Regions from separate parts of the Delftia sp. CH05 genome, predicted to be linked through region 1. Evidence: predicted binding sites of a transcription regulator. Region 1 holds the regulator's gene; each other region holds the start of a gene.
What was found. Region 1 encodes LexA, which represses DNA repair genes until DNA is damaged. Its sites were predicted from a motif close to ACTGTATNNNNATACAGT; they were not measured.

Region 1 (4,335 bases):
AGTTGCGTGCGCTGTGGCACGGCCACCGCATCGCCGTCCATGTCACACCCCATGCACCCGGCCCTGGCGTGGACACGCGCGAGGATCTGGAGCGGGTGCGCGCCCAGCTGTCCAATCCGTCGGCCTGAATCGGCCGGCCGCTGAAAACGCACAAATGGCGATGCCGGGCATCGCCATTTGCAGCAACACCGCCCATGCGGTTTTGTCGGACAGCAAAACGCAGGTTTTGGCGATTGCACAGGCGACAGTTTTGCCCCGTGCGTGTAAGCCAGTGTTGGCCCTGTGCGTGCTATCCTTGCCCGCGACAAAAATATGACGCATGGACTGTCCGCCCCGGTGGGCCGATCCGGCAGACAAGAATTTCTACTCTCCTCAAGGACTTCCATGAAACTGATTTTGTTGGGCGCACCCGGCGCCGGCAAAGGCACGCAAGCCGCTTTCATCTGCCAGAAGTACGGCATTCCCCAGATCTCCACCGGTGACATGCTGCGTGCCGCCGTCAAGGCCGGCACGCCCCTGGGCCAGCAGGCCAAGGCCGTGATGGACGCCGGCCAACTGGTCAGCGACGACCTGATCATCAATCTGGTCAAGGAGCGCATTGCCCAGCCCGATTGCGCCAACGGCTTCCTGTTCGACGGATTTCCCCGCACCATTCCCCAGGCCGACGCCATGAAGGCCGCCGGCGTGAAGCTGGACTACGTGCTCGAGATCGATGTGCCCTTCGATGCCATCATCGAGCGCATGAGCGGCCGCCGCTCCCACCCCGCTTCGGGCCGCACCTACCACGTCACGTTCAACCCGCCCAAGGTCGAAGGCCTGGACGACGTGACCGGCGAGCCGCTGGTGCAGCGCGAGGACGACAAGGAAGAAACGGTCAAGAAGCGCCTGGACGTCTACAGCAGCCAGACCCGCCCGCTGGTGGACTACTACCGCGCCTGGGCCGAGAAGGAAGCCGCAGCAGCCCCCAAGTACCGCGCCATCAGCGGCCTGGGCTCGGTGGAAGACATCACCCAGCGCGCCCTGGCAGCACTGGCTGAATGACACAGGCCATGCGCCAGACCCCAGAAAAGCACCCGCCGGGTGCTTTTTTGTTGCCCGCCTGCATCTGAAGCGCCGGCGACGCCCGGAGGATCAGTCGCGCGGCTGCGCGGCCAGCGCCAGCATCATGGCAATCCGTGCCTTGGCCACGGGCAGTTGGACCAGATCGGCCTCTGCGGGGTCCGTGCCAAGCCCCGAGGCAACGGGCAGGCCTTCGGCGCAGCGCGTGCCCCGCCAGATCCAGACGCCTTTGTCGCGCGCACGCAGCAAGGCCGCTTCCATGCTTTCGTGAATGGTCGCATTGCCCGTGCCGGCCACCACGATGCCGCGCACGCCGGCGGCCACCAGCGCATCCACGCCGCAGGCACGCGCCAGGGCACCGCTGAACACCACCTCGACCCAGGGCAGCTCATCCAGCGCCAGCAGGTCAGACAGAGCGGGAGCGGAAGTCACCATCCGCGCAACGGGGGCGACCGGCGTGACCGGCGCATCAGGCACCAGCCAGCGCACGCGTCCTTCCTCCACCACGGCCTGCGGGCCACCTTCCATGGAGCGCATGGCCTGCAGTCGGTAAGGGTGGACCTTTTGCACCTGGGCCGCCGCATGCACCTCGCCGCCGGCCACCACCCACACACCGCTGCGCCCGCCGCTGGCGGCCACGGTCACGGCATCGCGCAGATTCTGCGGTCCGTCGGCCAGCAGGGCCGTGGCCGGGCGCATGGCGCAAGTGAGCACTATGGGCTTGGCGGCAGGCAGCAGGCTGTGCAGCAGCCAGGCCGTCTCTTCCAGCGTGTCCGTTCCATGCGTGATCACCACGGCGCGTGTGTCCGCATCCTCCAGCGCCTGCGTGCAGGCACGCAGCAACGCGCGCCACACGGACCAGTCCATATCCTTGCTGTCCACCTGCGCGATCTGCTGCGTCTGCACAGGCCCCAGCGCCTGCTGCTCCAGATCCGGCACGGCATCGAGCAGCGACTGCACCGTGATCTGTCCGGCCTTGTATCCCACTGCCTGCGACTGCGAATCCGCCCGGCCGGCGATGGTGCCGCCCGTGCCAAGAATCACCAACTTTGACTGCCCCACTTGCACCTCTTGGAAAACTGGTTAAAAATACAGATACTGTATAAATCATCAGATGACTTCTCTGCCTGCCATCTGAATTCAAGGACCGGACGCACGCCATGCTCGACCATCCCAAGCTCACCGCCCGCCAGCAACAGATCCTGGACCTGATCCAGGCCGCCATCTCCCGCACGGGCGCGCCCCCCACCCGCGCGGAAATCGCCAACACGCTGGGCTTCAAGTCCGCCAACGCAGCAGAGGAACATCTGCAGGCCCTGGCCCGCAAAGGCGTGATCGAACTGGTCAGCGGCACCTCCCGCGGCATTCGCCTGCGTACCGACACCGTGCGCAACATCAATGCCGCACGCGGCACCAGCTTCGGGCTGCCGCTGTCGGCCCTGGCGCCGCTGATGCTGCCGCTGGTGGGCCGCGTTGCGGCGGGCTCGCCCATTCTCGCCCAGGAACATATCGACCAGACCTATTCCGTCGAACCCAGCCTGTTCCAGGTCCGCCCGGACTATCTGCTGCGCGTGCGCGGCATGTCCATGCGCGACGCGGGCATCATGGACGGCGATCTGCTGGCCGTGCAGTCCGCGCATGAAGCCCGCAACGGGCAGATCGTCGTGGCACGCCTGGGAGATGAAGTCACCGTCAAGCGCCTGCGCCGCACCACGCAGGGCGTGGAGCTCCTGCCGGAAAACCCCGATTACCCGGTGATCCGCGTCGCTCCCGAAGAGGCCTTTGCCATTGAAGGCCTGGCCGTGGGGCTGATCCGCAACAGCATGTCCATGTAAGCCGGACGGGCAGCCCTGCACGGGTTGCCACCCCCTACTTCATGCACCGCCCAGGTGGTAGGCGCGAAGCCTTGCAGCTTCGCCCTGGGCGGAGCTTTGCCCGCAAACCGCAATCCTGCCTGTGTCCATGCCTCTTTGAAATACGCCAACAGGAGTCGTCACATGGGATTCGCTCTGCCAACACTGTCTTCTCTGTCCTTCCTGCGCCTGGCACAGGGCATTCGCCTGCCCGCCGCCGCCATGGAGCCCGCCATGCGCACCATCCAGCCCGAATCGCCTGTGCAATCCGAGCAGGCGACCATCCTGTCCTTCAGCAAGGCCCGCCGCCGCAGCCAGCAGCGGCGCAGCAAGTCAGCACGGCTGCCAGAACACAGGGATGCGCAGCTGCTGCTGCCCCTGCAACCCGAACTGCCCTCCCTTCCGGCAGATCAGGCCCTGCCTTCGGGTCTGCGCATCATCCAGCGCTCGCCGCAGGAGCAGCCCGAATGCCTGTTCATCTCGGGCCGCATGGCCGATGTCTGTGCCGCCCTGGAACGCATGGAAGCGCACGGCGCGCAGACACCGGCCTGAGGTCGCCCTGAGACCAACCCGTCCACCCGGTCTGCGAGAGCCCGGGCCTGTCTCTTGCCTTGCCCAGCGGCAGGGGCTGCGCATCAGGCCCTGACAGCCGCCGGTGCAGCACTCCCCTCGCTGCGCCGATTGCGCATGCACCACGCCTGCGCCGCGGCAACGCACAGAATGCACAGCACGACGCTCAACGAAAAACGCAGTCCGCGCGCATCGGACAGCATGCCGAACAACGGCGCCACCATGCCGCCTATCGACATGGCCAGCCCCAGGGTCAGCCCGCTGGCCGTGGCCTGGTTGCGCGGCAGATAGTCCTGGGCCAGCGTGACCTGGGCGGCAAACGGAAGAAACATGCACACGCCCAGGGCCATGGTGCAGGCCAGCGCCATCCATGGCGTGGAGGCCAGGGCCAGGGCCGCCAGAGCAGGCAATGCCAGCAGGTAGCCGGCGCGGATGGCCTGCATGCGCCCCCGGCGATCTGCAAGCGTGCCCCCCAGCAAAGTACCCACCGCCGCAGCGGCTGTGAATGAGGTCAGCGTGGCCGCTCCCATGAAGTCCGAGCCGCCCAGCTCGCGCGTCACGAACATGGGCAGGGTGGACAGCACCGTCACATAGGGAATCGACCAGCAGACGATGACCCCGCACAGCAGGAAGAAGGCGCGCCAGTGGTTGGCCGGCAATTCGCCCTGCGCCACGGCCGGGCGCCGGGTGGCGCAATGGTCCTTGGCTCCATCCCGCCAGGTACAGGCATACCAGAGCACCAGCATGGCCGCTGCAGGCAGGGCCAGCATCCAGCTGCGGTGCAAGGCGCCTGCGCCCACCACGGCCGCCGCCAGCATGGGAGCGAACGATGCCCCCGCCGTTCCGCCCACCG
Region 2 (4,335 bases), on a different contig from region 1:
TCCTCCAGCCGGTGCAGCGGCTTGATGCCGCGCGCCAGCGCCAGCCACACCAGCAGCGCGGCCAGCGGCAGGATGACGAACTGCGGCAGCATCACGCCCTTGATGATTTCCGTGGCCAGCACGCTGCGCTTTTCGCGCGTCTCGGCCACCTGGACCAGGGCCTGCGGTTCGCCCGGCAGGGGCATGCGCACCCAGACATGGGCCACGCGCAGATCGATGCCGCGAAATTCCGCATCGCGCAGCTGCACGGTGCCGCCGGACGGCAAGCCTGGAGGCGCCGCGCCAGTCAGAGCCTCGTCGGGCTCGGGCGGCGGCGGCAGGTCGCGCTCGCCGGCCAGGTATTCGCCCTTCACGCCCAGCACCTGGAAATACACGGTGTCCGACTCGTCGGCACGCAGGATCTCGCTGGCCGACTGCGGCAGGTTGAACAGCACCTTGCCGTGCTGCACCATCACCAGTTGGGCCAGCGCCTGGGCGTTGTATTCCAGCGCGCGGTCGAAGGGTTTGTTGGCCAGGCCCTGGGCCACCAGCCAGGTCAGCGCCAGGCTCACGGGCCACAGCAGCAGCAGCGGCGTGAGCATCCAGTCAAGGATCTCGCCGAACAGGGAGCGCTGTTCACGCTGGAAGATTTTCATCGGCGGGCAGCCCCTTACGGCGGGTTCACGGCCCCGCGGCAACCACCACTATGCGCAGGCAAGCCAACCCGGGCCTGACAGCCACGGCAGCGGCCTCAGGACGCGATCTTCTCAAGGCAGTAGCCCAGGCCGCGCACGGTGGCGATGCGGATGGGGCCGCGCTCTATCTTCTTGCGCAGCCGGTGGATGTAGACCTCGATGGCGTTGTTGCTGACTTCGTCGCCCCACTCGCACAGGCGCTCGACCAACTGGTCCTTGCTGACCAGCCGACCGGCCCGCTGCAGCAGCACTTCCAGCAGGCCCAGCTCGCGCGCCGACAGCTCGACCATCTTGCCGTCGATGGTTGCCACGCGGCCGGCCTGGTCGTAGACCAGCGGGCCGTGCTTGATGGTGCTGCTGGCGCCGCCCATGCCGCGCCGCGTGAGGGCGCGCACGCGCGCCTCCAGCTCGGACAGCGCAAACGGCTTGGCCATGTAGTCGTCGGCGCCGTAGTCCAGCCCCTGCACGCGCTCTTCCACGCTGTCGGCCGCCGTGAGGATGAGCACCGGCAGCGCATCGCCGCGGCCGCGCAGCTTCTTGAGCACTTCGAGCCCGTGCATCTTGGGCAGGCCCAGGTCCAGGATCAGCAAATCGAATTCGCTGCTGGTCATCAGCGCGGTGTCGGCCTCGCTGCCATTGGCCACATGGCTGACCACGGCGCCCGAGCCGCGCAGGCTGCGCAGCAGGCCATCGGCCAGGACCTGGTCGTCTTCGGCAATCAGAATGCGCATGGGGGATGTCTCCTGTAATGCAAGCGCGCTCTGGGAGTTGGAAATGCGCGCCTTTAATTCCCAGGATTCTAGGATGCGCCCCGCAGTGCGGGCAGGGACCTTACCCGAGTGAGCCGCCGCCCGCGTAGGCCTCCAGCCCCAGCGCCACCACGGTGGCGATGTCGTCGCCGACTTCCTCGCGGAATTCGGCCTCGGCCTGGGAGACGGCGTCATGGAAAGCCTGCAGCCAGGCCAGGCCCGCTGGCGTGAAGCGGATGCGGCGCGCGCGCGCATCGCGCTCGTCGCTCTCGCGCGTGACCAGGCCCCAGGCCTCGCACTGGGTCACCAGGTCGCCCATGGACTGCTTGGTCATGCCTGCGCGCTCTGCCAGGTCCGTCAGCCGGTCGCCAGCCAGCGACAGATGCCGCGTGATGTGGATATGGGCCGCCCCCACCTTGTCGCGCGCAGCGAGGTTGGACAGTGCCAGCGGCACCTCCACATCGCGCGCCATGAGCTGCAGTACACGCGCGTCGAACCGCCGCATGGCATGGCCGAGCAGGCGGCCCAGGTGGGTCTGGCGCCAGGCGTCGGCGGGCGGCGTGACGGGGGAAAGCTCACTCATGGATGCATTGTGGAGGCAAATCCAACAAGTCAGGAAAACTGACCAAAAACACCAACAAATCAAGACAGCAAGCCCATAAACTACTGTTCAAGCATCCAGCCTGAATGCAAATACAGAGCTGAATCCATACCCAACCCAGGAGTCCGCATGAACACCGCCGTCACCACCGCCAACAGTGAAAAAGCCAAGGCCCTGCAGGCCGCACTCGCCCAGATCGAAAAGCAGTTCGGCAAGGGCACGATCATGCGCCTGGGTGAAGGCGAAGCCATCCAGGACATCCAGGTCGTCTCCACCGGCTCGCTGGGCCTGGACATCGCCCTGGGTGTGGGCGGCCTGCCCCGTGGCCGCGTGATCGAGATCTACGGCCCTGAATCCTCGGGCAAGACCACGCTGACGCTGCAGGTCATCGCCGAAATGCAAAAGCAGGGCGGCACCTGCGCCTTCATCGACGCAGAACACGCGCTGGACACCAGCTATGCCCAGAAGCTGGGCGTGAACCTCAACGAAGTGCTGATCAGCCAGCCCGACACCGGCGAGCAGGCCCTGGAAATCGTGGACAGCCTGGTGCGCTCGGGCGCCGTGGACATGATCGTCGTGGACTCGGTGGCCGCACTGACCCCCCGCGCCGAAATCGAAGGCGAGATGGGCGACCAGCTGCCCGGCCTGCAGGCCCGCCTGATGAGCCAGGCGCTGCGCAAGCTGACCTCCACCATCAAGAAGACCAATTGCATGGTCATCTTCATCAACCAGATCCGCATGAAGATCGGCGTGATGTTCGGCAGCCCCGAAACCACCACGGGCGGCAATGCGCTGAAGTTCTACGCCTCGGTCCGCCTGGACATCCGCCGCACCGGCACCATCAAGAAGGGCGACGAAGCCATCGGCAACGAAACCAAGGTCAAGGTCGTCAAGAACAAGGTCTCGCCCCCGTTCAAGACCGCCGAGTTCGACATCCTCTTCGGCGAAGGCATCTCGCGCGAAGGTGAAATCCTGGACATGGGTGTCAACGCCAAGATCCTCGACAAGTCGGGGGCCTGGTACGCCTACAACGGCGAAAAGATCGGCCAGGGTCGCGACAACGCCCGCGAATTCCTGCGCGAGAACAGCGGCCTGGCCGTGGAGATCGAAAACAAGGTGCGCGACAGCCTGGGCATTGCCCTGCTGCCTACGGCCGGCGGCGATGCGCCCGAAGCCAAGGCCGCCAAGGGCGCCAAGGCCAAGGCCGACAAGGACGGCGTGATCGAAGCCTGAGCGCCCAGACCCCTCACAGCAGGCGCCGCAGCGCCTGCGCACACTGTGTTTGCCATCTTGGCGCAGGCTCACGTCTGCGCCTTTTTTATCGCCGGGACGCCCCAAGGCAAAAAAGCGGCCCCCTTGGGGGGCAGCGGACCTTGCGCAGCAAGGGGAGCGTGGGGGCCTTTTTTATTCGGGATGATTCAGGAGACATTGCCGCATGGGATTCGCCAAGCTGTCGCTCAAAGGCCGGGCGCTCAAGCTGCTGGGCCAGCGCGAACATTCACGGCTGGAGCTGGAACGCAAGCTCGCCCCCCATGTGGAGGAAGGCGAGGACCTGGGCGCCATGCTCGACGCGCTGGAGCAGCGCGGCTTCATCAGCGCCGAGCGCGTGGCCGAGTCCGTGCTGCATCGCAAGGCCGCGCGCTTTGGCACATCGCGCGTGGTGCAGGAGCTGCGCAGCAAGGGGCTGGACGATGGCCTGGTGCGCGCCGCCGCAGAACAATTGCGCGCCACCGAACTGCAGCGCGCCCATGCCGTATGGCGCCAGCGCTTCGGCACACCGCCGGCCACCCCGCAGGAACGCCTCAAGCAGATGCGCTTTCTGGCCGCGCGCGGCTTTGGCGGAGAAATAGCGAGCAAGGTGCTGCGCGGGCGCAGCGAAGACTGGAATGACGGAGCTGCAGACGAAGGCAACTAATCCACGCGCCGGGTTGCGCCCCAGCACACCAGCGACCCCACGGTCACCAGCGCCACGCCCTGCCAGAAGCCCCAGCCCGGCTGCACCTGCAGCCAGGCACTGGCCAGCAAGGCAGAGAACACGGGCGTGAAGTACGAGGCCGCCGCCATCACGGCCAGATGCCCGTGCTGTATGCCGTGCTCCCAGCAGCTGTAGCCCATGGCCGTGAGCCCGCCCACGGCCAGCAGTTGCAGCACCACGGTGCCTGACCAGTGCATGCCGCCTTCGCCACCCAGCCACAACCACTTGATCCACAGCGCCAGCGCAGTCCAGATCAGGAACAACCCCACGGCATTGTGCCCCCCACCCCAGCGCCGAGCAGCCAGCGAATAGCAGGGCCACAGCAGGGCCGCGCCA
Region 3 (4,335 bases), on a different contig from region 1:
AAATACACCAGCGCCACGCGCAGCCGCTGCAGGCCGCGCGCCTGGCACAGCAGATGGGCATAGATGCGCGCCTGGGCCCAGTGCAGTGCCCGGTGATGGGCGCGCACGCCCTCGATCTGGCCGCGGTAGGTCTTGATTTCCTCCAGCTGGCCGGCCTGGGCATCGAAGCCGTCGGCACGGCCGCGCACGCGCAGGTCGCCGTACTCACCGGCCAGGCTGATCTCGGTCTCGTAGTCCTTGCCCCTGCGCGACTGCACCAGGCTGTGGCCGGCCATGCCCTCCAGCGCGCTGGGCGCGGGCGTGAAGCGCAGGTCCAGGTCGCCCGCGCGTGCCGTGAACTCGCACAGCGCGCGCACGGCCACGGTGTAGCTCACGCGGCCTCTCCCAGCGGCTGGCCGCGCCACTGGACGTGGCACACGCGCACGGGAATGCCGTGCTCGGCACAGTACTGCAGCCAGCGGATCTGGTTGTCCTGCAGCTTGTCGCCGGGGGCCTTGGCCTCGACCAGTTCGTAGCGGCGCTCGGCCGGCCAGAAACGCACCAGATCGGGAAAGCCCGTGCGGTTGGCCTGCACGTCGCGCAGCAGCCGCGCAAAGAACAGCTTGAGGTGGGCAGCCGGAATGCAGTCCAGCGCCAGCGCCAGCAGGGGCGCGCTCAGCGTGCCCCAGAACACGAAGGGCGACTGCAGGCCCTGCTTGTCGGCATGGCGCTGCACGATGACCTCGCGCCAGCTGCCATCGTCCAGATGCGCCAGGCATTCCTCGAACAAGGCTGCGCGGCGCTGCACGAAGTCGGGCGCCGACAGGTCGGCCGGGCCGCTCTGGAACGGGTGGAAGAAAGCGCCCGGCAGCGGCGCGAAGATGGCCGGCCAGCACAGCAGGCCGAACAGCGAGTTGATGAGCGCGTTCTCCACGTAGAACACCGGCGCGGCGTCGCTGTGCCAGTGGTCGCGCAGCACGTACTCGACGGAGCTGGGCCGCGCCGGCAGCTCCAGCTCCACGTCCATGCGCATCTGCGCCACCACGGGCGCCAGCGCCGCCGCACGCCCGCGTGCGCCCTGCCCCAGGCTGCGGCGCAGGCGCGGCAGCATGCGCGCCACGCGCTGCAGCTCCTCGTCGCTCTCGGGCTGGGCCTGGGCGGCCTGGGCCAGCGCCATGGCATCGGCAAAGCGCTCCATGCGCTCGTACACGCGCATGCGCCGGTGGCGGGCGCCGGGGTAGCGGCTTTGCGCATAGGCCTGCTCGGCACGCTCCCAGTCCTGCATGCGCTCGCAGGCCTGGCCTATGCGCAGCAGCACCTTGGCGCGGCGCTGCTCCAGCCAGGCATTGCCGCTGGCGCATCCGGCCACCTGCTGCAGCAGCGCATCGATCTCCACGCCCTCATCCAGCGCCGCGCGGCAGGCCTGCAGGGCCAGGTAGCCATCGACATCGGCGCGCGACTGGAAGGCCCGTGACGCCGCATCGAAGGCCACGGCCTCGTAGCGGAACACGCCCAGGTCGGCCAGCACGAATTCCGACCAGTCCTGGTAGAGATTGCCGAAGAACATCAGCCGAAAGCGCTCGCACAGCGCGCCCACCATCACGCGCCAGGCGGCTTCGCCGGCTCCGACGCCCTGGTGCCATTGCGCATAGGGCCTGGGCGCCTCGTGCAGGGGCTGCAGGGCCTGCAAAAGCTCGGCCTTGCGCAGGCCTGAGTGAATGGGTGCGCCTGCGAACAGCTGCAGCAGCTCGGGCTTGGTGTGCAGCGCAAACAGCTCCTCCAGCGCCATGGGGTGGTCCGCGTCCAGCCAGCCCAGCTCGAGCAGGGGCGCGGCCGCGTCGGCAATGCCGGGAATCTCTTCGTACACCAGCTTGCCGGCCCGAAACCACGGCCCGCGCCGCATCAGCAAACGCACCATCAGCGCCTGCGAGGGCTGGGGCAGCTGCGTGAAACGGGTGAGGAATGCCTGCTCGGGCGCGTCCAGCAGATCGCCGTAACGCTGGCCAATCCAGTCCAGCGCGCGCTGGAAGTTGTGCAGGTAGTAGAAGCGGTGGGGAGGGAGCATGGGCCTGGCAGATCGGGCAGCCAGGCCGCTCGAAAACTGTATCTTTATACAGTCATCATAGCAAAACAGGAGTGACCACTTCGGAGGGAAGCGCGCTTGCCTGCAGGCTGGCGCAAACCCAGAATTGCATCTGTTTTGTTGACAGAGGGCCCGCCATGCGGATCACCGTGACGATCGACGATGCCTTGTACGAAGAAGCCCTGAAGATGTTGGAGCCAGGCATGGACGAGGCAGATCTGTTCCAACAAGTCCTCAGAACTTTCGTGAGGGTGCAGGCAGCCAAACGCCTCGCAGCACTTGGCGGCAGGGCAACCGATATGCCGGATTCCCAGGAGATTGCGTGTCGCTGGCCCTCGCCTACAGACTGGCTTTCCACCAAAGGCAGCACGATGCGCAACGCATGGCAGCATGCGTATTGACCACTCCCTGCCAGGAGGACCAGGGCATGGCGGCGATACGGCTACACGCTGCCCTGGGACCCGCTCTCAGATCACTTACGGATTGGCTATCACCTCGTCAGCATCCGACCAATAGCTGATCAGGCGTGTATAGACAAAGCCGGCGGCAGGCTTGTTGGGATCACTGATGCTGAACAACACCACCTTGCCTGCGTCACGGGAGTCATAGTTGGCCGAGTAATCCGACCAGAAGGTTGGCAGGCTGAATACGGTCTGGCCCGTACTCTTGTCCGTTGCCCGGACTGCGTGGCCGATGCTGCCGTTCTTGGAAATGCTTTCGATCACCAGTCGATACCAGCGCAGTTCCTCGAGCTTGGCCTCGCCGATGGCACCACGCGGATATTGAGCGGACGGACGATGGTGCGAGTCACCGTTGTCCTTGGTGTTGGTGATCTCAATTTCCTCAAGCGCCACGCTGCCTGGCGAATAGCCCCAATTGCCCGCAATGACAGCACCGCCACGGTTGTCACCCGCCACACTGTATGAGCCTTTGTGCCTGGCAATGATGCCCATGTGGCAAGCGGCCAGATAGCCATCGCTGAAGCGCACATCCATCACGATGGTGTGGCGGTTGTTGGCAGGGTTGTAGTTGGCAGGACGCCCCGTGTTGTCGAACACGAGCGCATGCGGATTGATATGCCGCGAATCGTAAACAAGAGGGAAACCCGTCGTGCTTTTGTACTGCTGGATGTTGTCCGGCGGCATGTACTGATCCGAGACGAGAACCTTGGAAACTTGAGCCATGGAGGCCTCCTATTCAATGGATGGAGTCGAAGGCGCTCGGCGGCACTCGGGTGGGGGGTTCGCTTGGACCCTCAGGGAATTCAACGTGCCGCAACGCGGGCACTTGATGTTCAGTAGCTGAAAGACGCCCATGGCGAGCTTTCGATTGCAGTTCGCGCATCTCACTTCCTGCTCCATGCGCTGCCTCACTGCAATGGTTGAAACAACATGCCGTCGGACACCAGAAATGGCAACGTACCGCCGCTGAGAAGGACGGCGTTGAAGCCGACAGGAGAGCAACTGGCAAAACAAAACATGAGGCCTCGGCACAGTAGATTTCAGGAAGTCCGCCGTATGGCTTGGGCGGACTTTTATTGTGCTGGCGCGAAACCTGTAGGTAAAACTATGCCGGACGTAGCTGCACCGCTTACGTCGAGCAAGCCTGTGGTCGCGAGACAGGCGCCTGCACGCGCTGGCCCAGCGGTTTGGCATTGCCTGCCGGAGCGTCCTGCCGTAGGGCCGGTTTCCCTGCTTCTCGAAGGGCTGGCCCCGCGCACGGCGCTCGCGCGGGTTCGCACAAGCGCGCGACACGCGCTACAAATCCGGCCTGCGCATCCTCGACAAGGCGTCCTGCCGATTGGCGGCTCCCAGCTTGCGGTAGATGTTTTCCAGGTGCCGCTTCACCGTGCCTGCACGCAACTCCAGCATGGTGGCGATTTCTGCGTTGGTGTTGCCGTTGGCGACCCATTGCAGCACTTCACGTTCGCGCGGGCTCAGCACGTCGGCAGCCGGCGAGCCCGATGAGAGCGCCTGCCATGCCGCCTGGCTGATTCGCTGCTGCTGGCTCAGGCGCCGCCACTGCGCCTGCGCATGCGGCCCCAGCAAGGTCAGCGCCATGCGCTCCGCCGCGGTGTAGCCGCGCGAGGCGCGTGTGACATTGAGGGTCAGCATCGCTCCGTGGCCCAGGTCCACGTCCAGCGCGAGTCCGTCCTGCTGGCCCACCTGGGAGTAGGCCTGGGCATAGAGCGCCGTCCTCTGCCATTGCCCGCGAGTCAGCAGGTCGGAAATGCTGGCGGCCTGCGTCTGGCGCTGCCGATACAAGGGGTTGTC
Region 4 (4,335 bases), on a different contig from region 1:
CGTGGCGGGCATCAGCTGCATCAGGCCGACTGCGCCCTTGGGCGAGATGGCCTGCGCGTCAAAGCCCGACTCGACGGCAATCACGGCCTTGAGCAGGTCGTAGTCCACCCCCGTGTGGTCCGCCGCCTTGCGCAGGTGGCCGCGCACGCTCTTGTAGCGCGGCGAGATGTCGAAGAAGCTTTGCATCCGCGTGCTCGCCTGCAGCCTGCGCCCGGCATCGCTGCCGCCGTCATCGTCGGCAGCGGCCTCGGCCTCCACCAGCGGGGGCTTGAGTCCCTGCTCGGTGCTGTCATACAGCGAGCCGCGGAAGTAGAGCTTGTAGCGCTCGTCCAGCGCCTGCGCGGCGAAGTGCGTGATGCCGCGCTCGTCCACGAAGGCCCAGAGATCGGCATGCGCGGGCTGCGCCCCCCCCCACAGCGCCAGGGCCGCGCCCAGCGCTGCAAGCGCGCGCGCGGCAGCGCCGCGCGCAGGGTGCGGGCGGTGTGGAAGGTGCTGTGGGGCAGCCGGGCGCAGGGGCATGGGGATCAGATATCCACTTCGATGGCGTCGCCGTGCAACTCCATCAGCTCGCGGCGCGCCGCAGCCTCGCCCTTGCCCATCAGCTTGGTGACGACCTGCTCGGCCGCCGCAAAGTCCAGATTCATGAACTGCACGGGCAGCAGGCGGCGCGTGTCGGGGTTGAGCGTGGTTTCCCACAGCTGCTCGGCATTCATCTCGCCCAGGCCCTTGAAGCGGCTGATCTGGCATTTCTCGCGCGGCACGCCATCCTTGGCGGACTTGTCGAGGATGGCGGTCAGCTCGCCCTCGTCCAGCGCGTACATCTTGGCTGCTGGCTTCTTGCCGCGCGCAGGCACATCGACGCGGAACAGCGGCGGCAGCGCCACATGGATGTGGCCGGCCTCGATGAGCTTGGGGAAGTGGCGGAAGAACAGCGTGAGCAGCAGCACCTGGATGTGCGAGCCGTCCACGTCGGCATCCGAAAGAATGCAGATCTTGCCGTAGCGCAGGCCGGACAGGTCGGGCGTGTCATGGGGGCCATGCGGGTCCACGCCGATGGCCACCGAGATGTCGTGGATCTCGTTGTTGGCGAACAGGCGGTCACGGTCGACTTCCCAGGTGTTGAGCACCTTGCCGCGCAGGGGCAGCACGGCCTGGGTTTCCTTGTCGCGTCCCATCTTGGCGCTGCCGCCGGCCGAGTCGCCCTCGACCAGGAAGACCTCGTTCAGGCTCAAGTCGCGGCTTTCGCAATCGGTGAGCTTGCCGGGCAGCACGGCCACGCCCGAGCCCTTGCGCTTTTCGACCTTCTGGCCCGCCTTCTGGCGGGTCTGGGCAGCCTTGATGGCGATCTCGGCCAGCTTGCGGCCCCATTCCACATGCTCGTTGAGCCACAGCTCCAGCGCAGGGCGAACGTAGCCACTGACCAGGCGCACGGCATCGCGCGAGTTCAGGCGCTCCTTGATCTGGCCCTGGAACTGCGGGTCCAGCACCTTGGCATTGAGCACGTAGCTGGCGCGCGCGAAGACGTCGTCAGGCATGAGCTTGACGCCCTTGGGCAGCAGCGAATGCATCTCGATGAAGGCCTTGACCGCCTGGAACAGGCCGTCGCGCAGGCCGCTGTCGTGCGTGCCGCCGGCCGTGGTGGGGATCAGGTTGACATAGCTTTCGCGCAGCGGCGCGCCATCCTCGGTGAAGGCCACGCACCAGGCGGCGCCCTCGCCTTCGGCAAAGCTGTCGTGGTTGCGGTCGGCAAAGCCCTCGCCTTCGAACAGGGGGATGACGGCCTCGCCATGCAGGCTTTGCTGCAGATAGTCGCGCAGGCCGCCCTTGAACTGCCAGGTCTGGGTGTCGCGCGTCTTCTCGTTGACCAGGGTCACCGACACGCCGGGCATGAGCACGGCCTTGCTGCGCAGCAGATGCATCAGCTCGCCCATGGGCAGCTGGGAGGATTCGAAGTAGCGGGCATCGGGCCACACGCGCACGGTCGTGCCCTGCTTGCGCTCGCCCGCGGCCAGCGGCCGCGACTGCAGGGGCTCGACCACGTCGCCGCCCGAGAACGCGATGGTGGCCACCTTGCCCTCGCGGTGGATGCAGGCCTCAAGGCGCGTGGCCAGCGCATTCGTGACCGAGACGCCCACGCCATGCAGGCCGCCCGAGAAGCTGTAGGCGCCGCCCTTGCCCTTGTCGAACTTGCCGCCCGCATGCAGGCGGGTGAAGACCAGCTCCACCACGGGCGCCTTTTCCTCGGGGTGCATGCCGAAGGGGATGCCCCGGCCGTCGTCCTCGACGCTGTAGGAGCCGTCGGAATGCAGGGTGAAGCGGATTTTCTTGCCGAAGCCGGCCAGCGCCTCGTCGGCCGCGTTGTCGATCACCTCCTGCAGCACATGCAGGGGGTTGTCGGTGCGCGTGTACATGCCGGGACGCTGCTTGACGGGCTCCAGGCCCTTGAGCACGCGTATCGAGCCTTCGGAGTATTCGCTGGCGGAAGTGGGAGATGGTTTGACTGCCATGGGGGCGGATTGTAGTGCGCGGCCCGGCTCAGTGCTGGATACATTCACAGTCATTGACATTGACTATCCCGAAAAGGCCAGTGCCGCCAAGGGCTACGAAGTGCCGCGCTGGCGCATGGGCGACCCATGCGTCGCAGCGCAAAACCCGGAGTTTCGCTAAAGTTTGCCGCATGCACAAAAACAACCAACCCATGTCCATGGTGCAGATACTGCTGTGCGGGGGCGCAGTCGTGACGCTGTCCATGGGAATCCGGCACGGCTTCGGCCTGTGGCTGCAGCCTATCACCCAGGAGATGGGCTGGACGCGCGAGTCCTTCGCGCTGGCCATTGCCATCCAGAACCTGTCCTGGGGCGTGCTCGGCATCTTCGGCGGCATGCTGGCCGACCGCTTCGGCGCCTTCCGCGTGCTCCTGGTGGGCGCGCTGCTGTATGCGCTGGGCCTGGCCGGCATGGCCATGGCGCCCACGACAACCTGGTTCGCCCTGACGGCCGGCGTGGTGATAGGCGCAGCCCAGGCCGGCACCACCTATGCCGTGATCTACGGCGTGCTGGGCCGCCAGATTCCCGTGGCGCGGCGCAGCTGGGCCATGGGCGTGACGGCGGCGGCGGGCTCCTTCGGCCAGTTCTTCATGGTGCCCGTGGAAGGCAGCCTGATCTCGAACTTCGGCTGGTCCAACGCCCTGCTGCTGCTGTCGCTGTGCGCCCTGATGATCATTCCGCTGGCCTTCGGCCTGCGCGAGCCGGGCTTCACGGCCGGCAATACCCGACCCGTGCGCGACCAGAGCGCGGGCCAGGCCGTCGCCGAAGCGCTGCGCACGCCCAGCTTCGTGCTGCTGACGGCCGGCTACTTCGTCTGCGGCTTCCAGGTGATGTTCATCGGCGTGCACATGCCCAGCTACCTCAAGGACTACGGCCTGGCACCGCAGGTGGCCAGCATCTCGCTGGCGCTGGTGGGGCTGTTCAACATCGTTGGCACCTACGTGGCCGGCAACCTGGGCCAGCGCCTGCCCAAGCGCTACCTGCTGTCCACCATCTACTTCACGCGCTCGGTGGTGATCGTGCTCTTCCTGCTCGCGCCGCTGACGCCCTGGTCGGTCTACATCTTCTCTGCCGCCATGGGCCTACTGTGGCTGTCCACCGTGCCGCTGACCAACGCCACCGTGGCCCAGATCTTCGGCGTGCAGCATCTGTCCATGTTGAGCGGCATGGTGTTCTTCAGCCACCAGGTCGGCAGCTTCCTGGGCGTCTGGCTGGGCGGCTATCTGTATGACCACACGGGCAGCTACCAGGTGGTGTGGTACCTTGCCATCGGCCTGGGCGTGGCCGCCGGCCTGCTGAACCTGCCGATACGCGAAGCCCCGGTGGCAAGGCCGCGTGCGGCGCAGGCGGCGGCCTGACATGACGACAGCCACCACGCCCCGCCCACAGCTGCTGCGCAGGCTGGCGCTGTGGGCCGCCGTGCTGCTGGTGCTGGGCCTGGTCTTCATGCTCTATCTGCAGCCCGAGTTCATGCTGGGCATGGCCGACCAGCTCTGGGCCTGCTTCTGAAATTGAAGCGCGGCAAAGGCCTGGCGGCACAATGGCGGCCGCTTTCAATTCATTTCCGAGATTTCACATGCACGCAGCCACGCCGCCTTCGCCCTGGATCCAACGCTGGTCGCATCTTCTGGCACCCGAGGCCACCGTGCTCGACGTGGCCTGCGGCCCTGGCCGCCACATGCGCTGGTTCCATGCACGCGGCCATGCAGTGACGGGCGTGGACCGCGACGCCCAGGCCCTGGCCGGCCTGCAGGGCGTGGGCGAGCTGCTGTGCGCCGACATTGAAAAC

Region 2: the regulator LexA is predicted to act here: its motif matches at 2,106-2,123, upstream of recA (recombinase RecA).
Region 3: the regulator LexA is predicted to act here: its motif matches at 2,080-2,097, upstream of GRX31_RS19700 (VRR-NUC domain-containing protein).
Region 4: the regulator LexA is predicted to act here: its motif matches at 2,541-2,558, upstream of GRX31_RS05300 (DNA topoisomerase IV subunit B).

The regions. Positions count from the first base shown of each region.
Region 1 is NZ_WUMG01000009.1:99,280-103,614, reverse strand. It holds gene kdsB (3-deoxy-manno-octulosonate cytidylyltransferase) at 1-128, shown strand, start outside; gene adk (adenylate kinase) at 385-1,041, shown strand; gene GRX31_RS10200 (asparaginase) at 1,132-2,121, opposite strand; gene lexA (transcriptional repressor LexA) at 2,220-2,894, shown strand; gene GRX31_RS10190 (hypothetical protein) at 3,057-3,464, shown strand; gene GRX31_RS10185 (MFS transporter) at 3,548-4,335, opposite strand, start outside.
Region 2 is NZ_WUMG01000024.1:66,418-70,752, reverse strand. It holds gene GRX31_RS18565 (sensor histidine kinase) at 1-635, opposite strand, end outside; gene GRX31_RS18560 (response regulator) at 731-1,405, opposite strand; gene GRX31_RS18555 (MarR family winged helix-turn-helix transcriptional regulator) at 1,506-2,006, opposite strand; gene recA (recombinase RecA) at 2,154-3,257, shown strand; gene recX (recombination regulator RecX) at 3,460-3,939, shown strand; gene yddG (aromatic amino acid DMT transporter YddG) at 3,936-4,335, opposite strand, start outside.
Region 3 is NZ_WUMG01000027.1:71,070-75,404, reverse strand. It holds gene GRX31_RS19705 (helicase C-terminal domain-containing protein) at 1-374, opposite strand, end outside; gene GRX31_RS19700 (VRR-NUC domain-containing protein) at 371-2,044, opposite strand; gene GRX31_RS19695 (hypothetical protein) at 2,200-2,463, shown strand; gene GRX31_RS19690 (hypothetical protein) at 2,539-3,246, opposite strand; gene GRX31_RS19685 (Com family DNA-binding transcriptional regulator) at 3,256-3,423, opposite strand; gene GRX31_RS19680 (helix-turn-helix transcriptional regulator) at 3,820-4,335, opposite strand, start outside.
Region 4 is NZ_WUMG01000004.1:41,330-45,664, reverse strand. It holds gene GRX31_RS05305 (lytic transglycosylase domain-containing protein) at 1-519, opposite strand, end outside; gene GRX31_RS05300 (DNA topoisomerase IV subunit B) at 525-2,507, opposite strand; gene GRX31_RS05295 (MFS transporter) at 2,678-3,904, shown strand; gene GRX31_RS30505 (hypothetical protein) at 3,906-4,055, shown strand; gene GRX31_RS05290 (class I SAM-dependent methyltransferase) at 4,123-4,335, shown strand, end outside.